Regions from separate parts of the Thioalkalivibrio sp. ALgr1 genome, predicted to be linked through region 3. Evidence: predicted binding sites of a transcription regulator. Region 3 holds the regulator's gene; each other region holds the start of a gene.
What was found. Region 3 encodes FliA, which starts transcription of late flagellar genes. Its sites were predicted from a motif close to GCTAAAGTTNNNNNNNNNNCNGCCGATA; they were not measured.
Positions count from the first base shown of each region.

Region 1 (7,141 bases), on a different contig from region 3:
CCGGACCCGACTCCGAGAGAACTGATCGCCATCTGATGCTACCTCTAGCGGCCCGGGTACCCAGGCCCTTGATCACGTCGTTATGCAGAATAACGACCGGAAAACCGATTTCTTGAGCCCCGCATGACCACATCGTGATGACGGGCGTTCGGCACTCGGTTCTATTCTGGTCCATATCCGCAAATTCCGCAGCCCTGGCCACAAAAAAGGCGGACAGCCTTGCGACTGCCCGCCGTTCGGACTCACTGGAATCCTTGGCTTACTGCAACAGTGCCAGCACGTTCTGCGACGTGGCGTTCGCCTGCGACAGTACGGAGGTCCCCGCCTGCTGCAGGATCTGGGCACGGGTCAGCTCCGCGGTCTCCTCGGCGAAGTCGGCATCCCGGATCCGGGAGCGGGCCGCATCGAGGTTCTCCGAGGAGATCTCCAGGTTGGCGATGGTGTTCTCGAAACGCACCTGCACCGAGCCCAGGTCGGCTCGCAGGGAGTTCACCTGATCGAGCGCTCCATCCACGATCGCCAAGGACTCGGTCGCACCGAATCGGCTCGCAATATCAACGTCCGTCAGGTTCTTGGCATCAGAGGGCGTATCAGAAAAAAGCTCCACCGTCGAAGCGTTGTTACCATCTTCATCAGCATCATCGAGGGTCACCTCACCACCGTCCACGTCGAAGGATGTGTCGAAATTTCCTCGAACAGCGATCGTCGTCTCACCGTTATTGTCCGTCACCAACGCTGCACTGAGGCCCGCGGCTCGGACCGCCTCCACCTCTGCCTCGTCCTCGCTTTCAAAAGAGGAAATCGCGCTGTTGATTTCTCGGACCGCATCCTCCAGAGAGGTCACGCCCTCGACACCCTCACTATCGTCTTCGGCTAGGGCCACCTCAATGTCGATATCCAGACCTTCCAGAACTCCAACCGAGTCGAGATTAATCGTGATGTCGTCTATTTCATCAATACCCACGTCATTAAGCTGTTCCTGCGTCAGACCGTTCTGGTCTTCATCTGCATCCCCCATCGCAATAGCTCGACCCAGCTCAGTCGCCCGCGCATCTGCCCCTGACACCGCGATATTCTGACCCTGGTTGGCTCCGATCTGGAAGAAGATGTCGTTCAGCGCTCCGTCAAGGATGGCGTCACCGTTGAACTCCGTCTCGTTCGCCACTCGGCTAATTTCCGAGATCAACTGCTGAGCCTCATTATTTAGAGCTTCACGGTCAGATGCGGAGTTGGAGTCGTTCGCCGCCTGCACGGACAGTTCACGGATACGCTGCAGCGCATCGCCCACGGTGCTCAGCGCACCTTCGGCGGTCTGCGAGAACGAGATACCGTCATTGGCGTTGCGCACGGCCTGGTTCAGACCGTTGATCTGCGTGCTGAAGCGCTCGGAGATGGCCAGACCGGCGGCATCATCCTTTGCGCTGTTGATTCGCAGGCCCGAGGACAGCCGCTCGAGGCTCTGGCCCAGGGCACCCTGCGACTGGCTCAGATTGCGCTGAGCATTCAGGGACAGGATGTTCGTGTTGATAACTTGGGACATGATTACGTCTCCTTACGGCATAGCTTTAGACCGCCTCGGGCGATCACGATGGCGGCATTCAACCGCTCTCAGGGCCGTTAACGACAAGCTATCCGTGAGCTTTAACACAAATTTTCGATTTTCTTGTCATTGTGTCTCTGTCGGGTCCGCAACTGCTTCTATCGAGCCCTCGCATCAGGTGCACACCCAAGTCGCCAGACAGAAAAAAGCCGGGACAAGCCCGGCCGAAAGTCACTGTGGTTGACAATGTCCCGGGTCAGTCAGGCCCGTTCCTCGACCCCCGTACCATCCAGGCCTTGCTGTTCCTGGAAATGACGAATCAGGGCCACCACTGCCTCCGGCGGAATCTGCCGGATCACCTCGTCTTGCTCGGCATCCTTGACCGTGATCACCGTCCGGCCGCTGGAATCATCCACACTGAACTCCAGCGCACGCTTGGACGATTGCAAATAGGCGTTGATCGACTCCACCACTTGCTCCATGCCCTCCGACTCTCCCAAATCCACAGACTGGGTCGACTCATCCAGCCCCCGTTCAGGAGCATCGGGGCGTGCCGGCACATCCCCGAAACTGGCATTCCGAGAACTCGCAGTATCGGTCAACCCTTTGGCAACCGACATCGAGGCATCGCCCTGCCCCTGACGGGCAGGCTGAAACACCAATGAAGTGATACTGCCAATTGAATCACTCATCTTGCTTCCCTCGCCATTAAGGGCGGGTGACCGTCTGGCCACCCGCCCGTCTCATGGCCTTTTACCGGTTCAACTTACTGCAACAGGGCCAGCACGTTCTGCGACGTCGCGTTCGCCTGGGCCAGCACCGAGGTACCCGCCTGCTGCAGGATCTGCGCCCGGGTCAGCTCGGCCGTTTCGGAGGCAAAATCCGCATCGCGGATCCGGGAACGGGCCGCCTCCAGGTTCTCCGACGACACCTGCAGGTTCGCGATGGTGTTCTCGAAGCGCACCTGGACGGAGCCCAGATCGGCACGCAGGGAATTCACCTGGTTCAGAGCCCCGTCGACGATGGCCAGAGCTTCCGTTGCGCCAAAGCGGCTCGCGATATCTACGTCCGTCAGGTTCTTGGCCTCCGAGCCGGTTTCGTCGAACAAGTCAATGGTGATGGCGTTGCCGTCACCGTCCTCGGCATCAAGAGTGACCTCGCCGCCATCCACTTCGAAGTCCGTGTCAAAGTTACCGCGGATCGCTATGGTCGTTTCACCGTCATTGTCGGTCACGAGTGCCGCACTCAAACCCGCATTGCGCACAGCGGCAACGTCTTCGTCATCGCCGGTGAAATTGGCGATAGAGGAATTAATCTCGCGGACGGCATCCTCAAGCGACGTAACCTCACTCAGGTTAACTGTGATGTCGATATCAAGCCCTTCCAGCACTCCGACTTCGTCCAGATTGATCGTAATGTTACTGATCTGGGTGATGCCGACGTCATTGATCTGTTCCTGGCTCAGGCCTTCTTCACCCATCGCGATGGCTCGGCCCAGTTCGGTGGTACGCGAGTCCACGCCAGAAACGGCAATGTTCTGCCCCTGATTCGCGCCTATCTGGAAGAACAGATCCTGCAGCGCCCCATCCAGGATGGCATCGCCGTTGAACTCGGTGGAGTTGGCCACGCGGCCAATCTCGGCGATCAGCTGCTGGGCCTCGTTGTTCAGGGCTTCGCGGTCGGAGGCGGAGTTGGAGTCGTTCGCCGCCTGGACGGACAGCTCGCGGATACGCTGCAGCGCATCGCCCACGGTGCTCAACGCACCCTCGGCGGTCTGCGCAAACGAAATGCCGTCGTTTGCGTTGCGCACGGCCTGGTTCAGGCCGCGAATCTGGGTGGTAAAGCGTTCGGAGATCGCCAGACCGGCGGCGTCATCCTTGGCGCTGTTGATACGCAGGCCGGAGGACAGTCGCTCCAGGCTCTGAGCCAGCGCGCCCTGGGAATTGCTCAGATTGCGCTGAGCATTCAGGGACAGGATATTGGTATTGATGACTTGAGACATGATTACGCTCCTGTAGCGTCATGCCGAACCACCTTGGTCGGCTTCCTCGGCGAACACTCGTGCGCCTTCGAGGACAGTAACGACCGCTCGACCGAATCCTTTAACCCGATCCCGGAAAAATTTTGCCGCCCGCCTGAACGTGTCCGCCACGCTGCCCTCTCACCGCCCCCAGCGCTTCGGCCCACACCACTCATCAGCCACGGCCAATACGAAGCCGCACAGCGCCACAGGGGACACAGGCCAGCTACATCCCCGTGGTCCTGAACAACCGCTTTGACGCACCCAGGTGATGCGAGAAAACTGTGTCAGGTCCGAAGCCACTACTACCGTCATTGCTAAGGAGCAAGACCACCCAGCAATCGGCCTGGACCCTCAGAGATACGGATCTTGGGCAACGAAAACCAAAGCGGCCCCCAGTTGCCCGATTGCCCCCTGTAGGAGGCCAGCCCTCTGGCCGATTCGGGTTTAGCAGCGCCCCATCGGCCAGAGGGCTGGCCTCCTACAGGTACGGGGTGAATCAGATCAGCCAGGTAGTCCCGATGCGGGTCCCTGGGGTGGCGCCGGGGATCAGGTCCATCAGCAGCCAGCCGAAGATGAGGGTGATGAAGGCGCCACAGAAGACGGTGGCCACGAACAGGCCGATGCGGTTGCCGCGCTTCAGGCCGAGGATGCCGCGCAGCGACCAGTAGAGCAGCCACAGGCTGTAGAAGATCAGCAGCAGGCCGACGGTGTTGCCCCAGGGCCAGGGAAAGGCGGCGGCCACCTTGCCTACCCAGGCGGGCAGCAGGCCGATGGTCACCGCCAGCATCGCCCGGTCCGGATGGGAGTAGCCCTGGAACAGCTCGGTCAGGTAGTGCGCGGACCAGGCCAGACCCAGTACGCCGATGCTCATCGCCAGCACGCTGTAGACGCCGAAGCCCCAGGCCCCCGGCATCGCCTCCGGCGGCAGCCCGGTCGGGATGACCTGGTACAGCCACTGGCTGGCGATCACGCTGACCAGCAGCACGGGGAACGCCAGGCGCAGAAAGGTCTGCCACCAGGGCGGGGCCGTCTCCAGTTCGGCCACCTCGAGTACCGCCCGCAGGGGGCTCGTCAGCGTGCGCAGGACCAGAAGTCCCGGATTCAGACGGGAGGGAAATGAGCTCATCCGGTCAGTATGTGGCAATCCCGTGACGCTTTCGTGACAGCGCCTGCCTTGAACCTGGCCTGATCGACCCGGCTTTAGCCCGCGAGTGCCAGCACCAGAATCACGAGGGTCAGGGTCTCTACCAGCTCCAGCGTGGCCCCGGCCGTATCGCCGGTGAAACCGCCCAGCCAGTGTCTCAGTACGCGCGTTGCAGCCCACAGCGTCAGCCCGGCGGCGAGCAAAGCCGGAATCACCCCCCAAAGGCCGGAGAGCAGGCCGAGCACCAGCACCACGGCAGCCGAGACTGCGACAACGCCGATGGCGGCGCTGCGTGGAAGGTGCCTGGCCATGTCCGCGCCCAATCCGACGGGGTTCACGTAGGGCGTGGTCAGAAACAGCACCGGCGGCACCACGCGCCCCAGCAGCACCGCCAGCAGCAGCGCGACCCAGGCGCCGGTCTCGACCACCGCCACTAGCGCCGTACCTTTCAGCAACAGGATCAGGATCAGCGCCGCGACCGCCATCGGGCCACAGGCCGGGTCCTTCATGATGGCCTGGGCCCGCTCCGGGTGCCGCTGGCCGCCCACCCAGGCGTCCACCGTGTCCGCCAGCCCATCCAGGTGCAGCGCGCCGGTCAGCGCGACCCAGAATGTCAGCACCAGCGCCGCGACCAGCAACACCGGCGCCCCGGGGATCGCGGACAGACCGATCCCCACCAACACCAGAACCAGACCCAGGATCAGCCCCACCAGCGGATAGGCCAGGACCGAACGGCCGAGGTCCTCGGGCCGTGGTTCCTGTGCCGGCGTCGGCACGCGGGTCAGGAACTGCAAGGCCAGCCAGAAGGGCGCAAACACGGAGTTCATTGCGCCCCCCCTTCCATTTCTGCTGTAGGAGGCCAGCCCCCTGGCCGATGGGGCGTTGCCATATTCCCGATCGGCCAGAGGGCTGGCCTCCTACATTTGTTCTGCTTGATCACGAGGGCATCTCCTCGCGCTGGCCCGGCTCGACAACGTGCAAAGAGGCCAACGGCACTTCGATCGACAATAGCTTCTCCAACGGCCAGCCCTCCAGTTGTGCGCGCAGCAGGCGAATCACCCCGCCGTGGGTGACGACGAGGACACGACCGCCCGGCGCCACTACGCTCTGTTCCCAGCCGGCCAGCACCCGGTCGCGGAAGCTTCCGAGGTCTTCGCCGTTGGGTGGAGGGTAGCCGAATGGGTCTTCCCAGAACCGACCCAGCGCCTCGGCGTCCGTCTGCATCAGGGCCTCGGCTGTTTGCCCCTCCCAGTCACCAAAATGTAGCTCCTGCAGGCGGGGATCACACTGGACGGGGAGCCCGGCCGCGCGGGCGAAGCCTTCGGCCGGGAGTCGACAGCGCTGCAGTGGCGAGCACACGACGCGATCCCACTCGCCGGAGGACTCGAACGCCGCACGCATCGCCCGCTCGCCTTCCGGGGTCAGCGGATCATCGCAGCCGCGCCCGCGAAAGCCGGCACCCGTCGTCTCGCCGTGGCGCAGCAGACCGATACGGACCGATTTGGTCATGGGGTATCGCCCGACACGCCAGCCTCGGCGAAGGTCGCCATGCCGGCGTGAAGCTCGCAGGCCAGGCGCAGCAGGGGCACGGCCGTGGCCGCCCCACTGCCCTCGCCCAGGCGCATGCCGAGATCCAGCAGCGGCTCGGCCGCCAGCGATTCCAGCAGTCGCCGGTGCCCCGGCTCCGCCGAGCTGTGGGCGTAGAAGAACCAGTCTGCCGTGCCCGGGCACAGCCGTTCGGCCACCAGCGCCGCCGAGGTGCTGATGAAACCATCCACCAGCACCGGCAGCCCGATCTGCGCCGCGGCGATGTAAGCGCCGGCCAGCCCCGCAATCTCGAAGCCCCCCAGACAACGCAGGCTGCCCAGTGCCTCGCCGCGCACCGCGGCGTGGGTGCGCAGGGCCTGCTCGATCACCTCGGCCTTGTGGCGCACGCCATTCGCATCCAGACCCGTGCCAGGCCCGGCCAGGTCCACCGGCGGCAGACCCAGCAGCGAACAGGCGACTGCGGCGGCAGCCGTCGTGTTGCCGATGCCCATCTCGCCACCGATGAACAGTTGTGTGCCGCCCCGCCGCGCGCGCTCGGCACACTGGCGGCCGGCGTTCAGCGCGCGTTCCAGCTGCGCCGACGTCATCGCGGGTTCGCGGGCCAGGTTTGCGGTGCCGGGGCCCAGGTTCAGCTGTTGCACGCCGCTGACGGCCGGAGGCTGGGCCACGGTACCGAGGTTGATCACCTCGATGGACGCGCCCAGGTACCGCGCCAGCACCGAGATTGCAGCGCCGCCGTTCGCGAAGTTCGCGACCATCTGCGCGGTCACGGCCTGCGGGAAACGCGAAATGCCTTCCGCCACCACACCGTGATCGCCGGCGAACACCGCGACATGAACCCGCTCCAGCGTGGGCTGGCCCACGCCCTGCATGGCGGCCAGGCGCT
Region 1 covers NZ_KB905137.1:13,815-20,955, forward strand. Annotated here, with positions in the region: gene fliD (flagellar filament capping protein FliD) at 1-32, opposite strand, end outside; gene F466_RS0111905 (flagellin) at 260-1,540, opposite strand; gene F466_RS13865 (flagellar protein FlaG) at 1,801-2,232, opposite strand; gene F466_RS0111915 (flagellin) at 2,307-3,542, opposite strand; gene F466_RS0111920 (YIP1 family protein) at 4,060-4,689, opposite strand; gene cobS (adenosylcobinamide-GDP ribazoletransferase) at 4,764-5,534, opposite strand; gene F466_RS0111930 (histidine phosphatase family protein) at 5,644-6,216, opposite strand; gene cobT (nicotinate-nucleotide--dimethylbenzimidazole phosphoribosyltransferase) at 6,213-7,141, opposite strand, start outside.
Region 1: the regulator FliA is predicted to act here: its motif matches at 1,619-1,646, upstream of F466_RS0111905 (flagellin).

Region 2 (7,141 bases), 220 kb from region 3:
CCGCGCACGGCGGCCTCCGGGTCCTCCAGCACCTGCGCAAGCCGCCGGACCTGATGGCCGGCGTGTTCGCCCACCAGTCCACGGCTCCCCAGCTCGCCCAGGATGGCGGTGGCCTGCTCAAGGCCCCCGGCCGAGGTGCGGCCGGGTTCGGTGGCCGCGGCAAGGGCATGGCCGAAGTCCATCGCGGGTATGCCGGACGACCGGCTGGCCTGGTCGAGCATGCCGCCCAGACGATTCGACTGCTGCGCACCATAGGCCATCGCCGCCGTTTGCAGCAGGCGTCCGGCCAGCCCGGAGATGTCGCGCGAGGACTCGCCCAGTGCCTCGTCGACCCACCCGGCCAGCTCTCCGGAGGCGGTATAAGGCGAGAGGTAGAAGCCGGTGTTGTGCGGCAGGGGGGCGGGGGTGACCGCAGACAGGGCTTGTGCGGGCAGCAGCGCAGTCAGCCCGAACAGGCTGAGGCCGGCCAGGGGCCCGAGTCTCGCGAACAAGCCGAACATGCGCGCTGGCATGGGGCGTTTCCCTCCCTGTCGGGTGGTCGCAGCCATTCGGATCCGTTCCGGAATGTTTGCCGCCGATCGCTCGGGATCGCCACCCAAAGGAAAGACTAGGCGAGAGAACCCTCGCGGTCAATGAGGGAATGAAGGGGGGATGGCGGGGCTTCGATGGTCAGGAGCGGCCCGTTGCCCGGATGGATTTGCCTTCCGGGTGTGCGAGGCCTCTCGCAGGCCGGGTCATGTGCGCGGGATCGAGGAGACGGATTCGACGACGTGGCTGGCGCCTTCGCGAATCTCGGCCATGATCTGCTGTACCGACAGGACCTGTTGGCGCCCTTGCTCGGCCACCTGGTTCACGGTGTCGATGCGCTCTGCGATCGCCTGGGTGCTTTGCAGGTTGCCATGAATGACCTCGGCGATCTGACTGGTGGCGTCGCGGGTATCGGACGCGAGCTTGCGGACCTCCTGTGCCACCACGGCAAAGCCGCGCCCTTGCTCTCCGGCACGCGCGGCTTCGATAGCGGCATTGAGGGACAGCATCTTGGTGGTTTCCGCCACGCTGCGGATGGTCTCGATGATCGACTCGATACTGCGCGCCTCGGCATTGAGTCGATCGATCGCCGATTTGGTTTCGGCCACATGCTGGCGGATCTGTTCGGAGTTGGTCGCATTGGCCTCCAGCGAGGCCTCTCCGCGTTGCGCGCCATCCGCGGTTTTCTGGGCCATTTCGCAGGCGATGGCGGAGGCCTCCCGGGTGCGCTCGGCCATGTGCACGCTGGCGGTGATGTCCGTGGCGAACTTGATGACCTTCACGGTATGACCCTGGTCATCGAGAATCGGGTTGTAGGTGGCCTCCAGCCAGATCTCCTCGCCGGAGGACTTGAAACGGCGGAATTTGCCGCTCATGAAGCGCCCGCGGGCGAGGTCTTGCCAGAAATTCGGGTTCTCGCGGTAGAAGGCGTCGTCGCAGAACATCCGGTGGTGCTGGCCCTGAATGTGTTCGAGCGGGTAACCGACGGCCTGCAGGAAGTTGTCGTTGGCCTTGAGGATGGTGCCGTCCGGCGTGAACTCGATGACCGCCTGGGAACGATCCAGCGCCTCGAATACGGCTGCCTGGTCGTGGAGCGTCTCCATCTTGCCGGTCACATTCGATGCGATCTTGACGACCTTGTACACGTCGCCCTGGGCATCGCGTACCGGAAAGTAGGTGGCTTCCAGCCAGATGGTCTCGCCAGCCCGCGTGACCCTGGGGAAGGTGCCGGCGTGGGACTCGCCCGTAGCCAGCTGCCGCCAGAATTGGCGGTATTCCATGGAGCGAACGTAGTCCGGGTCGCAGAACATCCGGTGGTGCTGGCCGATCACATCCTCGCGGGGATGACCGACAGTCTCGAGGAAGTGCGAGTTGGCGTCGAGCACCGTACCGTTCGGCGCAAATTCGATATAGGCGACGGCATCGCGGACGGCCGCGAGTATGGCCGTAGCGTCGTCGCTGGAAACCGCAAGGGGCGCCCCCTGGGTGGGGAACCGGGTGGCATTTGCACACATGGGTACGTCCTGAGCGGTTGATTGATGATGCCCTATTGAACTTCATGTACACGCATTGTACAAGAACTATACACAAAGGGTTTTCGAGGGTGCAGAAATGGAAAAGAAGAACAAGACGACATTGCCGGTGTTGCGAGCGAGCGCATGGGTAGTGCCGCTTCTGGTGGTGTCTGTACTGCTGTTGGCGGGTTGTGCCGCTACTTTCCCGGAGCCCGATGAGGGCCGGGCTTTCGCCGACGGAATGACGGCCCAGGAACTGTTCGACCGGACCATGGCCGCGCACGGAGGGGATCTTCGCGAGTACGACGGGGACCTGAACCAGGCTACGGACGGCGAGTGGGGGCGAATGGTTCAGCGTGTGCAGCCGCTGGTGGCGGATGGTGGCTACCGTGGCCAGGGCGAGGAGCGCTACCGCCCGGCGGACGAGTTGTACGCAGTCCATTACACGGGGCCGGAGGGCACCAAGACGGTGATCCGCCAGCGTGACGAGATTCGCGTGTACTACGACGGCGAGCGGAGCGAGGACGAGGACCGGATTCGTGCCACCGCGATGACGACCGATGCCGGCAAGCTGTTCCACTACGGACCGACCTTCGTGAAACACCGCGCGACCTCAATGACGCGGCTGGCGGATCGCCGCGAGGGCGGCGTGGACTACCGTCGCGTGCTGGCGACCATCCAGCCGGGCTTTGGCAAGGCGGACGAGGATCAGGTGGTGATGTGGATCCACCCCGAAACCGATCGGCTCTATCGGGTGCATATCACCCTGACCGGCTTCGAGCCGACCCGGAATGCCCATGTCGATACGACCTTCCTGGAGTACGAGGAGGTCGGCCCGTATACGCTGCCATCGCGTTTCGAAGAACGCGTGCTTGGGCCGATTCGGCTGTTCGTTCACGAATGGTGGGTGACCAGTCGTGACCAGGACCGTGGCTGGACCGATGACGATGTCCGGGGGCCGGAGTTCTCTGGCGCGGCGGCCCGACCCGCAGGGGAGTAGGCGCGCCGGCCCCCTGATTACTGGAGCAGCCGCAGGAAGGTCTGGGGTAGCGCGTTGGCCTGAACGAGCACGGCGAGCCCGGCCTGTTGCAGGATCTGGGCGCGCACCAGGCGGCTGACCTCGGCCGCGTAATCGGCGTCCAGAATGCGGCTGCGGGCCGCCGCCAGGTTGTCGCTGGTGATGCCCAGGTTGGTGATGGTCGACTCGAAGCGGTTCTGGATGGCCCCGAACTGGCTGCGCCGCGCGTTGACCGCATCCAGCGCGGCATCCACACGTGACAGGGCGTCGCTGGCCCCCTGGCGCGAGGTCAGGTCGATATCGTTCAGGCTCCCCCCGGGCTCGGTGGTGGCCGGCAGCCCGAGCGTGGCGAGGGCGGTCTCCCCCGAGATCGTCAGGGTCTCGCGGGCGATCAGGTTGAGCCGGCCGTCGTCGGTCAGGATCGCGCGGCCGGTTGATCCGAGGGCGCGGTCGATCGCGGTCGCCAGTTCCTGGGGGGAGCGATAGGGTCCCGCAGGGATCTCCACTGGGTCGCGCTCGCCCACACGGATGGAGAAATCCTGATCCACCTCCAGCGGATTGCCGGCGAAGGCGGCCTCCAGTTCGCCGGACCAGGCACTGGCAATGTCGCCCACGAAGCGGTTGCGCATGCTGTTGCCGAGGTCGATGGCGAGGGTCTGCCCGGCGTTGGCGCCGATCTGGAAGAACGCGGTGCCCATGGACCCGTCCAGCAGCGAACGGCCGTTAAAGGTTGTCTGGGTCGCGATGCGGTCGTTCTCGGCCAGGAGCTGGCGAACCTCGCGGTCGATGGCGCCGCGGTCCGAGGCCGACAGGGTGGCATTGGCCGCCTGTATCGCCAGCTCGCGGATACGTTGCAGGTTGCCGGTCATGGAGCCCAGGGCGCCCTCGGCGGTCTGGGCCAGCGAGATGCCGTCCTGCGCGTTGCGCATGGCCTGGTTCAGGCCGCGGATCTGGGTTGTGAAGCGTTCGGAGATGGCCAGCCCGGCGGCGTCGTCGCGCGCCGAGTTGATGCGCTGGCCTGAAGACAGGCGCTGGAAGGCCGTCTGCAGGGCGGCCTGCGACTGGCGCAGGTGGCGCTGGGCATTGAGCGACAGGAGGTTGGTGGCAACACTCAACACCTGGGCCATGTTGTCGGGTCTCGCACGCCACAAGGGCGATCCGGCGAAGGGCCGGATTCCGCAGCCGGAATTTCCCGTCTACATTCGCTTAACGGCGGGGTTTGAGGAAACTTTAGGCTTGCAAGGCCACGAAACGATGTACGGCGTGCACATCGGCGCGTGTTTGCTTAGGCTGCGCCGATTGGACTGGATTGGAGAGGGGCATGGCCGATACGCAACCCGAGCGCAGGCAGTCGCTGTTCTGGCGCGCGCTGATCGCGATCCTGCTCGGGGTCGGGCTGGGGATCGTCTGGCTTTATGTCACCGCCCTGCTGGGGCTCGGCGGCGGGATCGACTTTATGCCCGTACCGCTGGCCCGGACCTTTGAGTGGGGTACGCCGCTTTTGCTGGTCGGTGGTGCTGTCGGTTATGTGCTGGGCTGGCGGCGGGTGGCGGCTACGCTGTTCGGGCTGGCGGGGATGCTGTTGCTGGCGGCCCTGGCCTTCGAGGGTGCTCGCGTGATCCTGCAGGACCCCGAGGCGCGCAGCTACGAGCACCAGATGGCACAAACGGCCAGGGAAGGTGCACTGCAGATCGCCGAGTGCGATAACGGCGAGACGTTACTGGTGCGCGAGGACCGGGTGACCTCGGAGGGGATCGCGGTACTGCAGATCCAGCGCATCCATGCCGATGGGCGCCTGGATCCGGAGCTTCTGGCGACCACGGGCGTGGGTTACACGCCGAGCATTGGCGAGGGCATGCGACCGTATCTGGAAGGCTCGGTCGAATGCGGTCTGGAAGGCTTTTCCAGTGCTGGCGAGGCGCTTGGCCGGCTGGAGGCGTTTATTCAGGAACACCCGCCGCGGCACTCCAGTGCCGTGGCGCCGGTGGAGCCGGAGTAGCTGCATCGGCATTGGGCTGGCGAACGCGGCAGGTCCAGTAGATGCCGTGGAATTCGAGCATGGCGGCTTCGCCCTTGGTCCAGAAGACGATCTGCTCGCCGGGGTTGGCGTAGCGTGCCCCGGAGGCGACCTCGGTCGCCTGTAATACGGCCTTGGAACGGCCAAAGCGCAGCTCGGCCTCATTGTCGCTGAAGCTCGCCATCAGGTTCGGCCCACGATCGCAGCTGTAGGGCACATCGCGCGCCTGTTCGGCGGTCGGGGGCAGGGTGCCGCAGGCGGCGAGTACCAGCGTGGCGCTGATGGCAATCCAGGTTCTCACGCGCCGGTTCTCCCGCGGGTCGAATGGACTTTTCATCATACGCGTAACGGGCTGTCGCACGTGAAGGAACACTGTGACTCCGGGTTCGAACCGTTATAGTGAGAGCCCGGCCCCGTCAGGCGATTACGCTTTGTTTCCTCGCTGGTTTCTGGTTGCCTACCTGCTGTTTGTCTGCGTCCTGGTACCGGTCTATGCGGTCCAGTATGGCTGGCTCAATTTCCTCTGGCTGTCCAATCTCGCGCTGATCGCCGGGTGCGCGGCGGCGTGGCTGGAGAGCCGGCGCCTGGCGAGCATGCTGGCGGTGGGCGTGGTCCTGCTCGAGATGGGGTGGGTGATCGATTTCTTGCTGGGGCTTGTGCTGCTGGGGAACCCGCCCTTCGGCTTTGTCGCCTACATGTTCGATCCGGAGGTTCCGCTCTACCTGCGGCTGTTCTCCCTGTACCACCTGCCGCTTCCGTTGGTGCTGTTGTGGATGGTCTGGCGCCTGGGATACGACCCGGTGGCGGGGCGTTTGTGGATCCTGGTGGGCTGGGCCGTCTTGCTGGTGTCGTACCTGCTGTCGACGCCCGAGGCGAACGTGAACTGGGTTCTAGGGCCCTGGGCCCGTCCGCAGGACCTGGTCCATCCCTATGTGTGGCTGGCGGTCTTGATGGCCGGCTGCGCCCTGGTCTGGTGGTTGAGCCATCGCATGCTTTGGTGGGGCATGGGTCGCTTTGGGCGTGTTCATCCGGATCAGGAGGATACGCGCGATTGATCTGACGCAGTGGGCCTCTGCGCGGGACAGGCGATACTCTCCCGATAACGTTTTCTCGAGGATGTCGCACGCATGACGCTTTTCTGGGTGGCCCTGGTGCCGTTTGTGGTGCTGTTTGTCTGGCTGGTCCCGTTGCGCAGGCCGGCCTACGAGGCCGCGCCACTGGCCTATCTGGCGACACTGGTTATTGCCCTGTGGGTCTGGCAGATGCCGGGGGCCGTGCTGGGCGCGAGCCTGCTGGATGCGGGCGTGGTGTTTGTCGAGGTCATGCTGATTGTGGCCGTCGCGCTGCTGGTGCTGAACGTGATGATCGCAACCGGCCACATGGATGCGATCCAGTCGGTGATCGCCAGCGTGTCGCGCGATCCGCGCGTGCTGGCGATGTTGCTGGGCTGGGGTCTGGTCGGGTTCGTGGAGGGTATCGCCGGGTTCGGGACTCCAGCCGTGCTGGCGGCACCCCTGCTCGTCTATTTCGGCATGAAGCCGCTGAAGGCCGTGGCGATCGCGCTGATCGGCAACAGTACCGCGGTGCCGTTTGGCGCGGCGGGTACGCCGGTGGTGATCGGCTTCGCGGGGCTGGGACTGGACGATGCGGTGGTGCAGGAGGCGGTGGTGCGCACGGCGTTCATCCTCGCGCTGCTGGCCGTGTTCATCACCATTTTCATGACCTGGGTTGCCACGCTGGGGGACGAGAAGGGGCGTTTTCGCGAGTTTGTGCCATTCGCGGTGCTCTCCGCGCTCGCGTTCGGTATTCCGTACGCCCTGGTCGCCTGGCTGATCGGGCCGGAGTTGCCCTCGATTGTCGGTGGCGTCGTCGCGATGGTCGTCATCTCACTGGCCGCGCACAAAGGTTTTCTGCTGCCATCGAGCCCGCAACACACCGAGACCGAACCCGCCCCGATCAAGCGGGTACTCGTGGCGTTTGTGCCGTTCGCCGTGATGTCGGTGGCCTTGATTGCCTCGCGCACGGTGATGCCGCTGCGCGAGGCCCTGCAATCGGTGCGCTGGT
Region 2 covers NZ_KB905134.1:75,588-82,728, forward strand. Annotated here, with positions in the region: gene F466_RS0108075 (hypothetical protein) at 1-512, opposite strand, end outside; gene F466_RS0108080 (PAS domain-containing methyl-accepting chemotaxis protein) at 735-2,042, opposite strand; gene F466_RS0108085 (hypothetical protein) at 2,284-3,042, shown strand; gene F466_RS0108090 (flagellin) at 3,060-4,187, opposite strand; gene F466_RS0108095 (hypothetical protein) at 4,382-5,059, shown strand; gene F466_RS0108100 (MliC family protein) at 5,001-5,378, opposite strand; gene F466_RS0108105 (hypothetical protein) at 5,509-6,132, shown strand; gene F466_RS0108110 (L-lactate permease) at 6,205-7,141, shown strand, end outside.
Region 2: the regulator FliA is predicted to act here: its motif matches at 4,268-4,295, upstream of F466_RS0108090 (flagellin).

Region 3 (7,141 bases):
GACCGTCGACCTGACGTTCCCCATTGCGCAGGAGATTAAACACATCCTCTGCGTGATGGCAGACGGTCACCAGCGGATCCAGGCTCAGAAAGCCCGCGCCACCCTTGATCGTGTGAAAGCTGCGGAATACCGCGTTCAACAGATCCCGGTCATCGGGATGCTGTTCCAGGTCGATCAGCTGCTCGTTGAGTCCTTCGAGCAGTTCCCCGGCCTCGATCAGGAAGTCCTGAAGGATTTCGTCGTTGGGGTCGATGGCCATTCGGTCTCTCCGTTCCGGTGAGGCTTGCCGTTGAGGGGTGGGCGCCGGGAAGCCGCCGATTCAGGGATCAGCGGGCTACCTAGAAGCCCAGGCTGGACAACAGATCGTCCACCTCGTCCTGTCCTTGAACGACATCCTGGCCGGAATCTTGAGTCTTCGGCACTGCTGGCCCGTGTCCACGCCGATCGCCCTCACGCCGCTCGGCATCGTCATCCAGCGTCTTCTCCGCAGCCTCGACCGTCTCCATACGCCCGCTGGACAGCCGAATCAGCGTGACCAGGTTCTCCTCCAGGTCGGTCACGAGCTGAATCACGCGCCGGATCACCTGCCCGGTAATATCCTGGTAGCTCTGCGCCATCAGAACCTCCGACAGCAGGCGGCGCAGCTCTTCGGTATCGTCGTTGGCCTGAGCAAAAAACTCGTCCAGCTCACGAGCGAATTCCCGGAACTCGTCGACCGAGAGTTGCCGATTGCGAAAACGGGTCCACTTCGCCGTCAGTTGGCCGGCCTGCTGGCTGAACGATTCGGCAATGGGGAGACTCGTCTCGATCGCGGTCAGGGTCTCGTGCGCGGCCTTCTCGGTCATCGTGACCACATAATTGAGACGCTCGCGGGCATCCGGGATCTCGGCCTGGGTCAACTCGACCAGCCGCGAATCCCCCCGGAAGCTTTGCAAGGCCTCGTGCAGGTCGCGCGTAAGCTTTCCGAGCTCGTCGAAGAGTTCCCGGTCGTAGGGGCGCGCCAGATCCTGGATCAACGCGCGCGCGGCCACCTCATCCCCTGCCTCCAGAACCTGCACGAGCTCCCGCGCGCGAGCGATTTGCTGCTCACTGATCGATTGTTCTTGGTCTGTCATCCAAAGCCCCTTGCTCGCTCCCCATCCCGAACGTGATGACCGGGATCGATCCCCCGGCCATCCATTTGTCTGGACCAGGAGACTTCGACACCGAATCCCAAACTAGCCTTGGGATTCAATGCGTTCGAATATTTTGTCGATCTTTTCCTTGAGGGTTTCCGCAGTAAAGGGCTTCACCACGTAGCCGTTCACGCCCGCCTCGGCCGCCTCGACGATCTGATCCCGCTTGGCCTCCGCCGTCACCATCAGCACCGGCATCGTCTTCAGCTTCTCGTCGGCACGAACCGCCCGCAGCAGGTCGATGCCCGGCATATTGGGCATGTTCCAGTCGGTAATCAGAAAATCGAAGTCGCCGTTCTGGAGCATCGGCAATGCCGTGCTGCCGTCATCGGCCTCTTGGGTGTTGTTGAAGCCAAGATCACGCAACAGGTTCTTGATGATCCGTCGCATCGTGGAGAAGTCGTCCACGATGAGAATTTTCATTCCCTTGTCCACAGGTCACTCCGGGATAAATGATTCATATGAGTACTAGAGCTTGGCCTTCAGAATAACTGCAAAGCCTCGCCGTCTTCGAGCCAGGAGCCCAGGCGCGCGCGCAGTCGGATAACGGCCTGACTGCGGATCTGGCTGACGCGCGACTCGGTCACCCCGAGTACCGCGCCAATCTCGCGCAGGTTGAGCTCCTCGATGTAATAAAGCGACAACACCAGACGTTCGCGTTCGGGCAAATCGCCCAGCGCGGCGGCCAGCTCCTCGCGAAACTCCCCGGCCTCGATCGTGCGCGAGGGCGAGGCCTCCTGCCCCTCGATCACCCGGTCCGCATCACCATCGGTGCCGCCCAGATCATCCAGCGCGAACAGATGGGCGCCGGCATGGTCCTGCAGCATCGAGTAGTACTCGTCGATCGGGACCTCGAGTTCCTCGGCCACCTCGACCCCGCGCGCCGCACGCCCCTCCCTGGCCTCGACCGTCTGGATCGCCTCGGCGATCTTGCGGCTGTTGCGGTGCACCGATCTCGGGGTCCAGTCACTGCGGCGTAACTCGTCGATCATCGCGCCACGGATGCGAATCCCGGCGTAGGTCGCAAACGTCGCGCCCTGCCCGCCCTCGAATTGCCGCGCGGCCTCCAGCAGGCCAATCATGCCGGCCTGGATCAGGTCATCGACCTGGACCGAGGAAGGGAGGCGAGCCATCAGATGGTGCGCGATGCGGTGCACCAGCTCGATATGTTCCGCGACGCGCTGCTCGTGGCCGGCTGCGGCCACGTTCTCGTATCCGTGGAGGCGATTACGCGTCGCCATCATGCGCTCTGCAGCATCCGTTCGACGAAAAACCCGACACCACCATCGGCACCACGGGCCACCGGCCAGCGGTCGACCGCACGGGCGAGTTCGGTAAAGGCCTTGGCCGCCGGGCTGCCCGGATATTGCTGCACGACCGGTGCCCGTTTCTGTACGGCCTTGCGCAGATGCTCGTCCATCGGGATGTAACCGGCGAGATCCAGGATGACTTCCGGCAGGTAGTTGTCGCAAACCGTGGTGAGTTTCTGCAACAAGCGCTCGGCGCCCGCGCGGTCCTGGACCATATTCGTGACCAGCCGGAAACGCCGCATGCCATGATCGCGATGCAGCACCTTGATCAAGGCATAGGCATCGGTGATGGACGCCGGCTCGTCGCAGACGACAACCAGGGTCTCCTGGACCGCCCGGCAGAAGGTCGTGACGGATTCCTGCAGGCCCGCTGCCGTATCCACCACCAGCACATCCAGCGGCTTGGAATAGGCGCTGAATGCCTGGATCAAACCGTTGTGCTCGAGCTGCGTGAGATTCGCCATCGCCGCGATCCCCGAGGCCGACGGGATGACCTTGATCCCCTCCGGGCCCTCGATCAGCACATCCTGGAGGTCGTCCACCTGTCCGGTCACCAGGTCATGCAGGGTGCGCTCGGGTCGCAGTCCGAGCAGCACATCGGCATTGGCCAGCCCCAGGTCGGCATCAAACAGCATGACCTCGCGGCCCAGCCGCGCGAGCGCCACGGACAGGTTGACCGACACATTGGTCTTGCCGACGCCGCCCTTGCCGGAGGCAACCGCAATGACCTTCAACGGCTGATTAGTGCGTGGCATAGCGTCCTTTCCCCACCGGATGGATCATCTCCAGAACGCCCGCATCCTGAGTACGGCGCGGCGACGGCGCATTGCGGCCGGCATTCGAGAACTCCGCCAGGCTTGCATCGGTCCATCGTTCATCGCGGGAGGATCGACGCGCGGGGCCGCGCTCTTCGCCGAGCGCCCGCCGGGTCAGATCGCCCGTCTCGACCCGGTGGAAGTCTTCGGCAATCCGCTGTCCATCGCTGACAAACGTGAGCCCAAGGTGTTGATCGAGCAATACCGACAACGTCTCCCCCAACTGTTCGGCTTCGTCGAGTTTGGTCAGCACCAGCGCCGATGGCTCCGTCTTCCGGAACGCATCCAGCACCCTTCGCAGCGCCGCCGCCTGAGTGGTCGCGGAGACGACCAGCCAGCTCTCGCGCCGGACATGGTCCGGCCAGCCGGCAAACAGCGACTCGTCGCCCACCGCGGAAGGTGCCTGCCCGGCGGTGTCGACCAGAATCAGATGCCCATCCTCTGCTCGCGCGGTCATGTCGCGCAACTCGCGCGGGCTCTGCAGCACCCGCAATGACACGCCCGCCATCTGCGCGAACGCCTGCAGCTGGCGCGTGGCCCCAATGCGCTGGGTGTCCAGTGTGACCAGCGTAACCGAATCCGCACCCATACGACGGATTTGACGCAAGGCAATGCGTGCGAGTGTAGTGGTCTTGCCCACCCCCGTAGGCCCCACCAGGGCCAGCACGCCACCTTCATCCAGGATGTCCGGATGGCGGGTCGCGATCGCCCCGGAAAGGCGTGCGCGCAGCCTCTCCCAGGCCTGCTCCACCGTGCTGTCGTCGAGAATACTCCCGGCGAGACTGCGCGCCAGTGACTCGCTGAACCCACGGTCCATCAGACGCGCCTTGCACTCCGCCGCCAGCGGATGCCGCGCCGCCCACTGTGCGGCCTCGTTGTCGCTGTGCTGGCGAGTGAGCAGGCTGCGCAGATCCCGCAGCTCCTGGCGCATCGCGGCGAGCTCGGGGTCCGCGGGCCAGGCCGAGCCCGGGCTCGGACGCGAGGCGGATGCCGGCGCCTCACGCGGGGCATGGACCGCGTTCACCGCAGCCTGCTGCTCGCGCTCCGAGACCCCCGCGTCGCCATCTTCCAGCGCCGCGACAACCTCCAGCCAACCATCGACACGGCGGCTCGACAGGATCACGGCATCCTCGCCCTGCTGTTCACGCACTTGCCGCATCGCATCGCGCATGTCGCGTGCCCGGTACCGTCTCACATTCATCTCTGTTCTCCCGCTCCGCTCAAGGAAAACACTGATCAGTGTTTCCCTCTCGTATCCGATCGCTACTGTTCGTCTCAGGCACCTGTGGGCGTTGCCTGCCGGGCCGAGTCTTCCTGGCCCACCGTGGCCACCACGCGGATCCGCCGGTTATCGGGGATCTCGGTAAAGGCCAGCACCGCCAGGCTGCGCACGGCTCCGCGGAGCCACCCGGCAATCCAGGAGCGGATCTCCGGGGCCACCACCAGGATGGCCGGCTGCCCGCTGGCTTCCTGGCGCTGGGCCGCCTCGGACACCGACCGCTGCAGGCGTTCCGCCAGGCCCGGTTCCAGCCCCACGGTCTCGCCATTACTGCCCTGAAGAGACTTATGCAAGAGCTGTTCCAACGACGGGTCGAGCGCGATCAACGGCAGCTCATCGTCCGGTCCCACAAGGTCCTGCACGATCGAGCGCGACAGCGAGACACGCACGGCCGCAGTCAAAACGCCGGGATCCTGACTCTTCACGCCCTCCTCTGCCAGGGTTTCGGCGATCGTGCGCAGGTCGCGGATCGAGACCTGCTCGGCCAGCAGGTTCTGCAGCACCTTCAGGATTACCGACAGCGAGAGTGTCTTCGGCACCAGATTCTCGACCAGCTTCGGCGAATGCCGTGCCAGCTGGTCCAGCAGATGCTGGGCCTCTTCGTGACCAATCAGGCGATGGGCGTTCTCGCGGAAGACCTGCGACAGATGCGTGGCGATCACGGTGGAACAGTCGACCACGGTGTAGCCGGCGCCCTGCGCCTGATCGCGATCCGCCGGATCGATCCACAAGGCGTCCAGATTGAAGGTCGGATCCTTGGTCGGCGTGCCCGGAACGGTGCCGAACACCTCGCCCGGATTGATCGCCAGCTCGCGATCGGGGAAGACCTCGGCCTCCGCCACCGTGACACCCAGCAGGGAGATGCGATAGGCATTCGGACTCAGTTCCAGGTTGTCGCGGATATGGACCGGTTGCAGCAGGAACCCCAGCTCCTGGGAGAGCTTGCGGCGCACACCCTTGATCCGCCCCATCAGCTGACCGTCCTGGGTGCGATCCACCAGCGGGATCAGACGATAGCCGACTTCCAGGGAGACGAGGTCGATCGGCGGCACGTCGTCCCAGGTGAGATCGCGATTTTCCGGACTGGTGTCCGCCGCTTCGTCAGGCACGCGCTCCACCTCCACGGCCTGCTCGCGCTCGCGCCGCTGCATCAGGTAGGCCGATCCGATGGCCAGCGAGGCGAGACCCAGGAATACGGCATTGGGCATACCCGGCACCAGCCCCAGCGCGGCGATCACGCCACCCGCCACGTACAGCACGCGCGGGTTGGAGAACATCTGCCCGAACACCTGCTGGCCCATGTCCTGGGTGCTGGAGACACGGGTCACGATGATCGCGGTGGCCGAGGACAGCACCAGCGACGGGATCTGCGCGACCAGACCATCACCAATGGTCAGCAGCACGTAGTTCGTCGCGGCGTCGCCCATCGACATGCCGTGCTGCAGCGTGCCGATAGTCAGGCCGCCAATGATGTTCACGAACAGGATGAGAATCCCGGCGATTGCGTCCCCGCGCACGAACTTCGAGGCACCGTCCATCGAGCCGTAGAAGTCCGCCTCGCTAGCGATCTCCTCGCGGCGCTTGCGCGCCTCTTCCTGGGTCAGAATTCCGGCATTCAGGTCGGCGTCGATCGCCATCTGCTTGCCCGGCATGGAATCCAGGGTGAATCGAGCACTCACTTCGGAGACACGCCCGGCGCCCTTGGTCACCACCACAAAGTTGATGATGATCAGGATGGCGAACACCACCAGACCGACGGTGTAGTTGCCGCCCACGACGAAATCGCCAAAGGCCTGGATGACCTGGCCCGCGGCGTCAGTGCCGGTATGCCCCTCCAGCAGGATCACGCGCGTGGAGGCCACGTTCAGCGCCAGGCGCAGCAAGGTGGCGACCAGCAGCACGGTCGGGAAGACCGCGAACTCCAGCGGCCGCGGCGTGTAGACCGCGACCATGATCACGACCAGCGACAGCGCGATGTTGAAGGTGAACAGGACATCCAGGGCGATGGGCGGCAGCGGCAGCACCATCATCGAGAGCATCGCGATCAGCAGGATCGGCGCCCCCAGGCCCCACTTGCCGACAGTCCCCAGGCGGTCGAAGAAGGCCATTAGCGGTTCCTCCGACGGCCGCGCGGCTGCTGCGGATCGAGATAGTCTTCCGGCACCGGCAGGTCATCCGGCATCGCGACGTCTGCATCCGCGCGCTTCAGCTGATAGACGTAGGCGAGGATGCGCGCGACTGCGACGAACAGCCCGTTCGGGATCTCCTGGTTCAGGTCCGTGGTGAAGTAGATTGCACGCGCCACCCGGGGTGCCTCGACGCGAATGATTTTGTGTTCGTCCGCGACCGCGCGGATCGACGCCGCGACCTCGTCCACGCCCTTCGCCACGAGCTTCGGCGCAGCCATGCGCGAGGCCTCGTAGGTAATCGCTACCGCGTAGTGGGTCGGGTTGGTGATGACCACGTCGGCCTTCGGGACTTCCTCCATCATCCGGCGCTGCGCCATCTCCTGCTGCAGCTGCCGGATCTTCTGCTTGACCTCCGGCTTGCCGTCGGTCTCCT
Region 3 covers NZ_KB905134.1:292,060-299,200, forward strand. Annotated here, with positions in the region: gene F466_RS0109070 (chemotaxis protein CheA) at 1-259, opposite strand, end outside; gene F466_RS0109075 (protein phosphatase CheZ) at 339-1,115, opposite strand; gene cheY (chemotaxis response regulator CheY) at 1,218-1,598, opposite strand; gene F466_RS0109085 (RNA polymerase sigma factor FliA) at 1,658-2,419, opposite strand; gene F466_RS0109090 (MinD/ParA family protein) at 2,416-3,240, opposite strand; gene flhF (flagellar biosynthesis protein FlhF) at 3,227-4,471, opposite strand; gene flhA (flagellar biosynthesis protein FlhA) at 4,576-6,687, opposite strand; gene flhB (flagellar biosynthesis protein FlhB) at 6,687-7,141, opposite strand, start outside.

Region 4 (7,141 bases), on a different contig from region 3:
CCGGAATTCATATACGCCCGGGGCCGCAGGCGTCCCGTCATCGCGCAGACCGTCCCAGGTGAATTCCTGCAGCCCCTCACTGGCCGAACCCAGATTCATGCTTCGGATGCGTTCACCCGTGGGGCTGTACACCTCGACCTGCAACTGCCCGGTCGACTGATCCAGATCCACGGCGCCGCGCACCGTGCCATCCGCACCCAACTCGCTGAAGTCGGTTGGGACAAGGACGTCCTTACCCACCAGGGAGGCCGCTTGCAGGGTCTGGCTCTGGCCCATGGACTGAGCGAGTTTCTCGAAGGACTTCGAAAGCTCTTCGATCCCCGTGACGGTCGAGAACTGAGCCATCTGACCGATAAACTCCCCGTTTTCCATCGGTTCAAACGGGTCCTGATTCTGCAGCTGGGTAGTCATCAGCTTCAGGAAATCGTCCTGACCCAGGCGATCCGTCTCCTTGTCGTCCGGCTTGGGACGTGACAGGCCCAAGCGGTCCAGCATTTCGGGTGATATCTGAGTCATGGGAGGCTCCGGTTTAGCCCTGGCCGATCTGCAGCGTTCGCTGCAACAGCTGGCGCGAGGTCTCCATCACCTCGACGTTCGCTTCGTAGTTGCGCGAGGCCGACATCATGTTGGCCATCTCCTCCACCACGCTGATCGCGGGACGGAAGATGTAGCCGTCTTCGTTGGCCTGCGGATGGTTTGGTTCGTAGTGCGCCTGTGGCGGCGCGCGCGACTCATCAATTCCCGCCACCCGCACGCCATTGGAGGCGCCGTTCGGATCGGCCTGGTTCATCACGGTCTGAAACAGCACCTGCTTCGCCCGGTAGGCCTCGTCGGGGTTGGTCGCCACGGTGTTGGCGTTGGCCAGATTCGACGCGACCGTATTCAGCCGCACCGACTGCGCGGTCAGCGCGGAGGCCGAGGTGTTGAACAGATTAAACAGATCACTCACGACATCACTCTCCTGTTCCCAGCGTTGGCGCTCGCATTAGCGCTCGCCCCGCAGAGCATCACGGATGCCGGAAACCCGGCGGTTCAGGAACTCGAGGCTGCTCTGGTACTGCAGGGAATTCTCGGCAAAGGCCGCCCGCTCCAGCTGCGGGTCCACCGTGTTGCCATCCAGAGACGGCTGCGACGGCACGCGATAAAGCGTCTCCATCGACCCGTTGGCACCACCCGCCCCGCCGGCGCCGATATGGCCCTGATGTGTGCTCGCCATCGGCATGTTGCCGCCCTCGCCGGCCGCCGCCTGCAGCACCGAGCGAAAGTCGATATCGCGCGCTTTGTAATTCGGCGTATCGGCATTCGCGATATTCGAGGCCAGCAGCTCCATCCGCTTCGCACGGACGTTCACCGCCTCCGGGAGAATGCCCATCGCCTTGTCGAGAGAGAGACTCATCCGTCGTACCCCGTCCGCCACTGGCGAACTTCAGGTTCCTCGGGACGAAACCGCTTCGCCCCGTACGACAGGGACAAAGCAATTGGTGTGCCACTATGGGCCGAAAGAGGTTGGGAGAGCAGCGCCGAGGGTGGCGCCCGGATCGCGGGAGCGACCGTATGGAAAGGCGGAAAGGGCCGATCAGCCCTTCAGGCGAAGGACGGAGCCGTACTCGGTGCGAACGGTTTCGAAGGCCTGGGTGTAAGGACCCGCTGTCTCGGAAGCGCCAAGAAACAGATAGCCACCGGGATTCATCTGGCGGGCAATTCCGTCAAGAACCTGTCGCTTGGTCTCGGCGGAGAAATAGATCAGCACGTTGCGACAGAACACGATGTCGAACTTGCCCAGCGCCGCATAGCTGTCGATCAGGTTGAGCTTCTGGAAACGGCAGCGGCGCTGGATCTCCGGGCGTACGCGATGGCCCTCCGCCACGGTCTCGAAGAAGCGGGCGCGCCTCGCCTCGCTCAGGCCACGGACGATGCTCAGCCCGTCGTACACCGCGCGCCGGGCATCGTCCAGAATCTTCTCCGAGAGATCCGTACCCAGGATCGATACCGGCACCACACGCTTGGGCCGCGATTCCTCCCACTCGGACGCCACCATCGAGATGCTGTAGGCCTCCTGTCCGCTGGAGCAGCCGGACGACCAGACCTTGATCCCTGCGCCTTTCTCCGCCCGTTCCGGGAGCAGTACATGGCGCAGGATCTCGAACGGGAAGCCATCGCGAAACCAGGAGGTTTCGTTCGTGGTCATCGCGTCGATCACACGCGTGCGCAGGCGCGGGTTGGGTGCCTGGCGCATTGCGTGCAGCAGCTCCGGCACACTCTTGTAGCCGAACTCGTCCAGCAGCCGCGACAGTCGGCTCGACACGAGATACTGACGACTGTCGCCCAGCACCAGGCCACAGCACTCGGAAAGAAAACGCGAGAACTCCTCGTAGTCACGCGAGTCGATCACGAAGTCATCCTTGAAAGTCGACGGTACGGGCGGACGGGCACGTTGATGACGAATCCTTGACAGCGTGTCGGAAAACCCGACTGGGGAACACGCGATCCCCCATGCCGGACGGATGCAGTATACGTGCAACCGCGCGGACGCCGACAGCATCCCAACGGGTGATCGATGCGGCGCGCCATGGCCGCTGATGTTCATGCGGCCGGCAATCCGTTACCGCTTCCATGCCGCCAGGGTCGACTCGGTCGACTAACGCAAACGGCGCAGGCACCGGCATCAGTCCTTGCGGGTCTGGTCAAGCACAGCCTCGGCCAGCTCGTCGGGGTTGAACTTGGACAGGAAGGCGTCGGCCCCGGCACGCTTGACCATATCCGTATTGAACTCCCCACTCAGTGACGAGTGCAGCAGAACCCGGAGGCCTTTCAGGCGATCGTTCGCACGAATTCGAGCGGTGAGGGTATAGCCGTCCATGCGCGGCATCTCGATATCCGAAATCACCAGCTCCACCACCTCGTCCACGGTGCCGGCCTCGGCCTGCTCCTCCAGGAAATCCAGCGCCTCGCGACCATCCTTGAAGACCACGTACTCCCAGCCCAGGCCCTTGATCGCACCCTCGATCTGCTTGCGCGCGACCACGGAGTCATCAACGATCACAATCTTGCGCTGTCCATGCTTGGCGCGTTCTTCCTCGGCCTCCGCGCGCACCGCGTCGGATACCGTGGATGGCAACGGGTTGACGATCGACAGTACCCGTTCGACGTCAATGATCTCGACCAGCTTGTTGTCGATCTCGGTGACCGCCACCAGAAACGACTCGCGCCCGGTCCCACGAGGCGGGGACTTCACGTCTTCCCAGTTAACGTTGACGATCCGGTCGACCGCGGACACCCAGAACCCCTGTACCGACCGGTTGAACTCGGTCACCACCACCTTGTGGTCGCCCGTTTCGCCCACGGCGGTACGCAGCCCCATCGCGCGCGCCAGATCGATGATGGGGACGGTTCCGCCACGCAGGGTAGCCACACCACGCACCACACTCAGCGATCCGGGAATCTGCCGCAGCGGCGGCGACGGGATCACCTCGCGCACCTTGAATACGTTGATACCGAAAGTCTGCGAGCTCCCCAAATGAAACAGGAGCAGCTCCATACGGTTCTGCCCCACCAGCTGGGTGCGCTGATTCACATCGTCAATGAATTGACTCATTGTCCTGCTCTCCCCCTCGCCCAGCGGCCAGCCACCTCGACTCGCCGGCCCCAGTGTGCACCCCGCAGACCGACGCTGTCATGCCACAACCCGCCGTCGCATGCCGATTGCACGCGTTCTAGACCCGATAACGGCCGGCCGCTGTGACTCTTGAGGGTACGCTCCTGATTGCCTGGCATGTTTTCTGCTTGCACGTCTCTGCAAACCTCTCGAGTCCTGACAAGCCGACGCGCATCCAGACCAATGAACCAGTCAGCACGCAAACCTTCCATTCGCTCCTGGTGGCTTTCGGCCGCCATGGGCGTCGTTCTGGCCCTGGTCTCCATTGCGGCACAGGCCGAGATCGAGGCAGTGGAAAACATCCGCCTGGCGGCGGAGCGCTTCATCCAGGAGGAGTTGAACCTCACACCAGGCGACGAAGCGGTAGAGATTCAGATCGGCCGGCTGGACAACCGCCTGCGCCTGGCCCGATGCAGCGAGGCACTGGAGACCCGGTTCCCGCCCGGCGGGCGACGCGATGGCAATACGGCGGTACAGGTTCAGTGCGAGACCCCCGTCAGCTGGTCGATCTATGTGCCAGTCACGGTCGAGCGCTACGCCGAGGTGCTGGTCGCCAGCCGCAGCCTGCGACGCCAGCACACGATCCTCCCCGGCGATCTGCGCACCAAGCGAATTCAGACCTCTCGCCATGCGGGGAGCTATTTCGAGAACAAGGGCGAACTGGTGGGGCTGCAGACCCGGCGCAACATCCGGCCCGGTCAGATCCTGGGCCAGCAGCACGTCACCCAGCGCGAGGTGGTCAGCCGCGGCCAGCGCGTCACCATCCTGGCCGAGAACGGCTCGGTGGTGATCCGCATGCAGGGCGAGGCGCTGGAGAATGGCATCCTGGGCGATCGCATCCGCGTGAAGAACACCTCGTCCGGACGCGTCGTGGAAGGCGAGGTGCTCGAGTCCGGACATGTACGCGTTGCCCTGTAGAATGGCGGTGTGTCTCGTCACCATCCACAAACTGTGAAGCGAATCGAAAATTCACAGCTCAAGGGGCTACAGTTTCAGCCGGTGCTGCCGCTAACCCCTGCAGTAGAATTGCAAAAACAGGAAACCGAATAATGGATATCAAAGGCCCGAACTCCCCCGGCCTGCGCCCGGATGGCAACAGCTCGAGCGTGAAGGGCCGCGATGAGACCTCTCGCCCCGACGCAGGCGCCCAGGGCAATGCATCCTCACCCGTACGTCAGGATGACTCTGTCACCCTGACCGGCGCGGCGCAGGCAATGAACGCCGCCTCCGGGGCCGCCAGCAACGCCCCGTTCGACGAGGCGCGAGTCGCCGAGCTGCGCGAGGCCATCTCCAACGGTCAGTACCCGGTAGACAACGAACAGCTAGCCGATCGCATGATCGAGCTGGAAAGCCTGTTGCGCTAACAGAGACCCGACGATGTCGCCCGAACAACGCCACGCCTTCCTCCGCTCGCTGGAGGCCTCGATTCGGCTGAGCCACCAGATGGAGGACATCCTGCTGCAGGAGACCCGGGCGGTGGAATCACGGGCCGCCGAGACCCTGCGCGAAGTCGTGGCCCAGAAGCAGACGCTACTGCAGGAACTCGAAACCGAAAGCCGGCGACAGCGCGAGACGATCGAGGCCGCCGGCGAAACGTATACGCCCGAGGGACTTGCACGGCTGTTCGGTCGGCTCGAGGGAGGCGCCGAGCTGGACGACCACTGGCAGGCGCTACGCCGCTCGGTGGAGCGCTGCAATACCCTCAACCAGGGGAATGCCCGACTGATCGATCGCGACCGTCGTCGCGTGGAGATGTCCATCCAGATCCTGCGCGGCGAGGAACCCGGCCCGGCTCCCACCTACGACCCCTACGGCCGCACCCAGTCCGGCAGCCGTACCGGTCGGCGCATCACCCGCGCATGACCCGCGCGCGCTCTGCGCGACACCTCTCCGCCCTTCTCCGCCTCACACCCGGGGCTGGCATTCCGGACCGCTCGGCAGTACCGTGCGGCTTGGCCCAATAATTACAACAACGCCACGCATGGAAGAGACCGACTACACCGTCGACAAGCCGGAGCGGATTGCCGGCATCCTCAAGGATCTGGATCACAAGCTCACCCTCGTCAACGTCCGCCTCGACGACGATGGCCCGCTGTACAACTCCGCGCTGGTTCGCCTTGATTCCGGTGCACGCGAGCTCTTCCTCGACGAACTCACGCCCATCGAAGCGAATCGCCACGCCCAGGAAGGCACTGGCATGCGGGTATTCGCCAGCCTGCGCGGGGTGGCCGTACGCTTCTCCACCGCCGTCTCGCGCATCGAACGCGAGGACGCCGGGGCCCTTTACGTCTGCCCCTATCCCGAGACCCTGGAATATCTCCAGCGACGCGAGACCTTTCGCGTCCATATCCCGATCAGCGAGCGCCCGCGCGTCGAATTGCAGTACCGCGAATGGGAAGAGCCCGGTATCGGGGACCTGGCCGATCTTTCGGCCCAGGGGATGTGCGTGGAGGTACCACAAGACTGGGTCGAAACAATCGAGATCGGGACCCCGATGCGTTTCGAGAACCTGCTACTGCCCGAAGTTGGCGAACGCCTGGGCGGCGACCTGCGTCTGGCCAATCGCCGTCGCAGCCCGCGCGACGGATACGTGTATGCCGGCTTCCAGGTCACCGGCATGAACCAGTGGCTGGAGCGGCAGTTCAACATCGCCCTGCTGCACTATCAGCGCGAGGCGCGCCGGCGTTCGATGGAGTAACAGACGAGGCCAGTCTCTTCCCTCACTCCAGACACAAAAAAGGCCGCTCGATGCGGCCTCTTTTTTCACCTGAAGAATATCCTTCAAGTCGTTGAACTTGGTCGGGACGGCAGGATTTGAACCTGCGACCCTCTGCACCCCATGCAGATGCGCTACCAGACTGCGCTACGCCCCGAAGCCGCGAATCATATCCGATTCCCTGCCCCCACGAAAGGACCCGGACCAGAAGACCTCTCAGGCGCGCAATACACGCAACACCGATTCCAGCTCCGAGATCGTATCCTGGATGATCTGGCGTGCCTGCTGGCGATCACCCTTGGCCTCGTCGCCAGACAGCTTCTGTCGCGCGCCATTGATCGTATAGCCCTCTTCGTACAGCAGGGCCCGAATCTGGCGGATCAGGATCACGTCCTGGCGCTGGTAGTAGCGCCGATTGCCCCGCCGCTTGACCGGCTCGAGCATCGGGAACTCCTGTTCCCAGTAGCGCAGCACGTGAGGTTTCACCTGACACAGCTCGGCGACCTCGCCAATGGTGAAGTAGCGCTTGCCCGGGATCGCGGGCAGTTCCTGGTGGTTACTCGCTTCCAGCATAGCTTTCGACCCTCTCGCGCAGCTTCTGCCCCGGGCGGAAGGTGACGACGCGCCGCGCCGAGACCGGGATTTCCTCGCCGGTCTTCGGATTGCGCCCGGGCCGCTGGTTCTTGTCGCGAAGGATGAAGTTGCCGAAGCCGGAGAGCTTCACGCCCTCGCCCTCTTCCAGCGACTGGCGCATCTCCTCGAAGAACATC
Region 4 covers NZ_KB905133.1:173,386-180,526, forward strand. Annotated here, with positions in the region: gene F466_RS0105175 (flagellar hook assembly protein FlgD) at 1-516, opposite strand, end outside; gene flgC (flagellar basal body rod protein FlgC) at 530-949, opposite strand; gene flgB (flagellar basal body rod protein FlgB) at 986-1,396, opposite strand; gene F466_RS0105190 (protein-glutamate O-methyltransferase CheR) at 1,577-2,392, opposite strand; gene F466_RS0105195 (chemotaxis protein) at 2,666-3,595, opposite strand; gene flgA (flagellar basal body P-ring formation chaperone FlgA) at 3,839-4,573, shown strand; gene flgM (flagellar biosynthesis anti-sigma factor FlgM) at 4,705-5,019, shown strand; gene F466_RS0105210 (flagella synthesis protein FlgN) at 5,033-5,518, shown strand; gene F466_RS0105215 (flagellar brake protein) at 5,637-6,353, shown strand; tRNA gene F466_RS0105220 (tRNA-Pro) at 6,452-6,528, opposite strand; gene F466_RS0105225 (MerR family transcriptional regulator) at 6,588-6,944, opposite strand; gene F466_RS0105230 (integration host factor subunit alpha) at 6,928-7,141, opposite strand, start outside.
Region 4: the regulator FliA is predicted to act here: its motif matches at 3,724-3,751, upstream of F466_RS0105195 (chemotaxis protein).